2 linked regions of the Rhizobium lentis genome follow. The protein of the gene in region 1 binds, or shares a complex with, the protein of each later gene. Links are inferred from orthologs where the notes say so. Each region holds a gene or a part of one and is shown on either strand. Other genes may lie near its edges.

Region 1 (3,224 bases):
CTGCACGGCGCGGGCTGCGATATCGGTCGGCGACTGGCCCGCGATGATCGGAAGCGTGTCGATATTGGTCTGTGCGCCGAGCTGGCGAAGCTGCTCCTGGGCTGCCGGACGGCGCGTGTCGAGCGACGCCATCAGCACCTTCTTCTTATCGCGCGCCGACAGGCGATTGGCGATCTTGGCGGTCGTCGTCGTCTTGCCCGAGCCCTGCAGGCCGACCATCATGACCACGACCGGGGCCGGGGCATGCAGGTCGATACCGACGCCTTCGCCGCCCAGCATCTCGATCAGTTCGTCATGCACGATCTTGACGACCATCTGGCCGGGCTTGATCGACTTCAGGATCTCGGCGCCGACGGCTTTTTCACGCACGCGGTCGGTGAAGGAACGCACGACGTCGAGCGCGACGTCGGCCTCCAGCAACGCGCGGCGAACCTCGCGCAGCGCCGCGGAAACATCGGCTTCCGAAAGCGCGCCACGGCCTGTCAGTCCATTCAGAATGGATCCAAGACGGTCCTGGAGGTTTTCAAACATCGGCTCTTCCTTGATACGTTTCGGGCGGGTTCGATATGCCCGGAAACGTCGTTCTTTTCCTTGACGAAAACAAGACGCAAAGCCAAAAAGCACCCGAGGGCGCATCGCGCTGTCGGGTGTTGACCTCCGGGATCATGAAGTCCCGGTCGGCGGCTCGGAGTCATGCGGCTCGTCGCGGATTGGGCGCGATAAACAGGAAAGCGGCGGGAAAGTCAAGGCGAATGCGGGCAGATGGCCGCATGGCGGGCCTTCGGCATGGGCGCCGCGGTTAAAATTCCGCCTGGCCGTCTAAGTTCGCTATAAAGGCCAGTTGCAAAATATTCCACTTATGATTCTACTTTCTACTTATGTGCATCCCTGTAAAATGATTCGTGAATATCCTTGATGCCGGGTCATCCGGCGAAGATATCGAATGATCAATCCTGATATTGAAAGTTGGGCACTGGCACGGGCCCATCATATTGTTCTCAACGAAGGCCTTAGTCTTGCAAAGGCGGCACAGGATCTGGATCGCAAACGGTCCCGCTCGCTGGTCTACGAGCTGAGAAAGGTCATCACCGCCGCTATCGTCGAGGCGCATTCGGCATCTTTCAGTTCGGACGGCACGCAGCGGTAGAAGCCGAACTGGCATCGACCCGGCTGGAACGTCTGCATGGCACTCACCCACTGGTAATTCCCTCGTATTTCCGCCATATACAGCGGAAACACAGACGGAATGATACGATGAGCGTAACGGTCGAATTCGCGAGGATGAACGGGCTTGGCAACAAGATCCTGGTCGTCGACATGCGAGGGCGGCCGGACAAGGTGACGCCTGCGGCGGCGGTCGCGCTCAATGCCGATCCGCAGACCGAGTTCGACCAGATCATGGCCATTCATGATCCGAAGGCCGACGGCACCGATGCTTTCATCGATATTCTGAACTCCGACGGCTCGAAGGCGCAGGCCTGCGGCAACGGCACGCGCTGCGTCGTGCAGGCCCTTGCCGCCGAGACCGGCCGGAAGGCTTTCACCTTCCAGACGGTCGCCGGAATCCTGAACGCCGTCGAGCACGAGGACGGAACAATTTCCGTCGATATGGGCCGGCCGGTCTTCGATTGGGACAAGATTCCGCTGGCGGAAGAATTCCACGATACCAGCCGCATCGAGCTGCAGATCGGCCCGATCGACAATCCCGTGCTGCATTCGCCATCCGCCATGTCGATGGGCAATCCGCATGCGATCTTCTGGGTGGACAAGGATGTGATGTCCTACGATCTCGCCCGTTTCGGGCCGCTGCTGGAAAACCATCCGATGTTTCCCGAGCGCGCCAATATCACGCTGGCGCAGGTGACATCGCCGACCTCATTGACGACGCGCACCTGGGAGCGCGGCGCGGGTCTGACGCTCGCCTGCGGCTCGGCCGCCTGTTCGGCCGCCGTCAGTGCCGCGCGCACCGGCCGCACCGGTCGCAAGGTGACGATCAATGTGGCGAGCGCCAAGCCGCCGGCGACACTTTCGATCGAGTGGCGCGAGCGCGATGGTCACGTCATCATGACCGGTCCCGCCGAATGGGAGTGGTCGGGCCGGCTCGATCCGTCGACCGGCCTCTGGTCGCGCGACGATAGCCGGGAGGCCGGGGCGCAGTGAGCGGCATCGAGGTCATTACCTTCGGCTGCCGCCTCAACACATATGAATCCGAAGTGATGAAGGCGCAGGCCGAAAAGGCCGGGCTCAACAACGCCATTCTGGTCAATACCTGTGCGGTGACCGGTGAAGCGGTGCGCCAAGCCCGCCAGGCGATTCGCCGGGCGCGGCGCGACAATCCGCATGCCCGCATCATCGTCACCGGCTGCGCCGCGCAGACGGAAAAAGAGACTTTTGCCGCCATGGCCGAAGTCGATGCGGTGCTCGGCAACGAAGAAAAGCTCGCGAGTGCTTCCTATCGCAGCCTGCCGGATTTCGGCGTTTCGGCCGAGGAGAAGCTCCGCGTCAACGATATCATGAGCGTCAAGGCGACGGCGCCGCAGATGGTCAGGCATATTGACGGCCACGTGCGCGCCTTCATCCAGGTGCAGAACGGCTGCGATCACCGCTGCACCTTCTGCATCATCCCCTATGGCCGCGGCAATTCCCGCTCCGTGCCGATGGGCGCAGTCGTCGACCAGGCCCGCAAGCTCGTCGATAGCGGCTATTGCGAAATCGTGCTGACCGGGGTCGATGCCACCAGCTATGGCGGTGACCTGCCCGGTACGCCGACGCTCGGTCTTCTGGCGAAGACGCTGCTGAAGCAGCTTCCCGATATCCGCCGCCTCAGACTTTCCTCGATCGACAGCATCGAGGCCGACGCCCATCTGATGGACCTCATCGCCGATGAGCCCCGCTTCATGCCGCATCTGCATCTGTCGCTGCAGCATGGCGACGACATGATCCTGAAGCGCATGAAGCGCCGGCACTCACGCGCCGATGCGCTGCGTTTCATCGAGGAGGCGCGCCGGCTCCGCCCCGAAATGAGTTTCGGTGCCGATATGATCGCTGGTTTTCCCACCGAAACGGAAGAGATGTTTGCCAATGCCGTGCGGCTCGCCGAACAGGCCGGCATCGCGCATCTGCATGTCTTCCCTTACAGCCCGCGTCCCGGCACGCCGGCAGCACGGATGCCGCAGCTCGACCGATCGCTCGTCAAGGATCGCGCCGCGCGGCTGCGCGCCACT
Region 2 (3,089 bases), 150 kb from region 1 along the record:
AACCGCCGGCGGCCGAACAGGCGGCATCGGGACCTTCCGATAAGCCGCCGACAAGCGCTGCCGACCAGGCGGCGGACGGCTTGCCTCGCTCCGATCCGCATTCGGGCGCCAATGTTGAACGGATGGTCACTGGCGATGGCTCGGTCGTTACCAAGTACAGTCCCCGGCCGCGCGACGGCAGCGGGCCAGTGCTGGTCGATGCCATGCAGATCGGCCAGGATCCGCGCATGGCGGCCCAGCCCAACGAAAGCCTGCTCGAAGAAACCGCGTTTGGCAGGCTGCCGATCGTCGGCCCGGACGGGCGGCGGCCGATGGACCAGTATGCCCGCCCCTCATCCCAGGCGCGCGGCATCCGCATCGCCATCGTAGTCAGCGGCCTCGGACTCAGCCAGACGGGAACGCAGCGCGCCATCGCCGAATTGCCGGAGGAAATCACCCTCGCCTTTGCCGCAAGCGGCAACAGCCTGCAGCGCTGGATGCAGGAAGCCCGCCGCGGCGGTCACGAGATTCTGCTGCAGGTCCCCCTCGAGCCGTTTGATTACCCAGCCAATGATCCAGGCCCCGAGACGCTGCTGACGTCCAAGCCGATCGCCCGCAACATCGAAAACCTGCACAAGGCGATGGGTGAGATCACCAACTATACCGGCATCATGAACTATCTCGGCGGCCGTTTCCTCTCCGACCCCGCCGCCATGGAACCTGTCATGCGCGATATCGGCAAGCGCGGCCTGCTCTTCCTCGACGATGGCACGTCGGCGCAGTCGAAAACGGCTGTTGTCGCCAAGGGAACCGAGCTGCCCTATGCCCTCGCCGATCTGCAGCTCGACGGCCAGCTCGATGTCAACGCCGTCCTCAAGAAGCTCGACGAACTCGAGCGCATCGCTCGCAAGAACGGCCAGGCGATTGGCGTTGCCTCGGCTTTTGACGAAAGCGTCGACGCCATCGCCAAGTGGAGCGAGGAGGCTTCGATGCGCGGCATCGAGATCGTCGGCGTCGCGGCGCTTTCCCACGACCCCAGAAACCCCTGAGATGATATCCTGACGGAGAAGAGAATGAGCCAGGCGACCGTGAAAGCCGAGGACCTGCCCTACCGCCCCTGCGTCGGCGTGATGATCCTGAATCGCGATGGCCTGGTCTGGGCCGGGCGACGCATCCCCGACGGTAATTCCGAATATGACGGTTCGCCGCAGCTCTGGCAGATGCCCCAGGGCGGCATCGACAAGGGCGAGGATCCGTTGGATGCCGCCTACCGCGAACTTTACGAGGAGACCGGCATCAAGACCGTGACGCTGCTCGCCGAAGCACGGGACTGGATCAATTATGATCTGCCGCCGGCACTGATTGGTATCGGGCTCAAAGGAAAATTCCGCGGCCAGACGCAGCGCTGGTTCGCCTTCCGCTTCGAGGGCGACGAAAACGAGATCGCCATCAACCCGCCGCCGGGCGGCCACGAGCCGGAATTCGATGCCTGGGAATGGAAGCCGATGCAGGAACTGCCCGGCCTGATCGTGCCGTTCAAACGCGCCGTTTACGATCAGGTGATCGCCGAGTTCCAGCATTTGGCAGCGCTGCAGCCGGAGGACTGGAGCAATTCCAGCAAAAGTGTGTAACGGTTTTGCGTCCGGAATTGCGTGAAAACAAAGAGATAGAGCTTCGAAGAAAAACGGAAATGCGCTAATCGGCTGGTTGCGGATCGAAGCCGCGCATTGAGAATGCCGGCTGCTTCGGGCAGCCGGCATCTGATCCGAATTATTCGGCTTCGTCGGCGGAATCGGCGTTGAGCTGGCCGTATTTGCTCTCGCCGATTTTCTCGAGCAGATCGATCTGTGTTTCGAGGAAGTCGATATGGCCTTCCTCGTCCGCCAGCAGCTCTTCGAAAAGCTTCATAGAGACGTAGTCGCCGGCCTCATAACAGATGTCGCGCGACTTCTTGTAGGCCGTGCGGGCGTCGTACTCGCCGGCAAGATCGGCTTCGAGCACTTCCTTGACGTTCTGGCCGATGCGCAGAGGCGCCAGCGTCTGCAGATTGGGATGACCTTCGAGGAAAATGATGCGCGCAACAAGCCGGTCGGCGTGGTGCATCTCTTCGATGGATTCGGCACGCTCTTTCTTGGCGAGCTTGGTGTAGCCCCAATCCTCGAGAAGACGATAATGAACCCAATATTGATTGACCGCCCCGAGCTCGAGGAACAGTGCCTCGTTAAGCCGCTCGATGACCTTTTTGTCGCCTTTCAATGTCCGCTCTCCTGTTTTCCTCATGGAACTGCTTCAAGCGCGACATGAAATCAAAAATTTCGGCCTCCGTCGAGTGGCGACGGGCGTGATAATCCTCGGTTGTCTGGATAATGATGTCGACCACGTTAGGGAAGCAGCCGCAGCAGCGGCCACGCTTTTCCATGGCATGATAGACCTTCGCAGGCACGATAAGCTGCCAACAGTCTTCGTCGAGAAGGTCGATGATAACCTCCCGGATTTCCTTGTCGGTTATGTAATTGCAGCTGCAGACAAGCACGTCTTCATTTCCAAACATGACACTGACTATCGTGTTTTCTGCTAAAGAAGATGGTGGCTGTCAAGAAAAAATTCGAGTCCGGCGGCATCGATGAGCAGCGATAAGCCGGGCTTGTTGCAAATTGTCTAAAATGAGACGACTGTTCCGGGATGATGATCCAGATCCCGATCTGCGCGACGCGTTTCAATGAAAGTTCCGCCCGCGCGGCATGACTTCAGCGGTCTCGCTCACGCCTGTATGGCGCTCTGCTCCAGCCGCCCCTCTTTCCTGTCCGACCCTCTTGCGCTCATCCGCCTTTTGCCGCTGGTCGATTCCCGGCCGCAGCACCTCGTCCGAACGCGCGCAGGCGCCGAACCGGCGGGCCTCGCGTTGCAGGATGCCAAGCGCCGGCGTCATATCCTCGATATGTTCGACGACCGTATGGATGACGCCGCTATGGCTTTGCAGCCTGCCGCGGATTTTAACGAGGCGGGCACCCATGACGACTGCCCGGTATTTGTCGAATATCTTGTTCCAGACGATCGCATTGGCGACCCCGGTCTCATCCTCCAATGTCATGAAGATCACGCCCTTGGCC

Evidence for each region.
Region 2: the proteins of dapF (region 1) and J0663_RS08425 are in contact, whole or in part, in a solved structure (PDB 5YGU), measured with the Escherichia coli proteins. The link is inferred for Rhizobium lentis from one-to-one orthologs.

The regions. Positions count from the first base shown.
Region 1 is NZ_CP071454.1:1,610,987-1,614,210, reverse strand. Bases 305-3,207 are described here. They hold dapF (diaminopimelate epimerase), read left to right. Parts: upstream 305-1,254; coding sequence 1,255-2,160; downstream 2,161-3,207. Other genes in these bases: mtaB (tRNA (N(6)-L-threonylcarbamoyladenosine(37)-C(2))-methylthiotransferase MtaB), read left to right, coding at 2,157-3,207; J0663_RS07760 (hypothetical protein), read left to right, coding at 944-1,147; ffh (signal recognition particle protein), read right to left, coding at 305-531. Also shown: more of ffh, read right to left, coding at 1-304; more of mtaB, read left to right, coding at 3,208-3,224. UniProt on the Escherichia coli protein: Involved in the succinylase branch of the L-lysine biosynthesis and in the biosynthesis of the pentapeptide incorporated in the peptidoglycan moiety. Catalyzes the stereoinversion of LL-2,6-diaminopimelate (L,L-DAP) to meso-diaminopimelate (meso-DAP).
Region 2 is NZ_CP071454.1:1,758,373-1,761,461, forward strand. Bases 64-2,831 are described here. They hold J0663_RS08425 (RNA pyrophosphohydrolase), read left to right. Parts: upstream 64-1,052; coding sequence 1,053-1,610; downstream 1,611-2,831. Other genes in these bases: J0663_RS08420 (divergent polysaccharide deacetylase family protein), read left to right, coding at 64-1,028; bfr (bacterioferritin), read right to left, coding at 1,750-2,235; J0663_RS08440 (error-prone DNA polymerase), read right to left, coding at 2,696-2,831. In the rest of the region: more of J0663_RS08420, read left to right, coding at 1-63; more of J0663_RS08440, read right to left, coding at 2,832-3,089. UniProt on the Escherichia coli protein: Master regulator of 5'-end-dependent mRNA decay.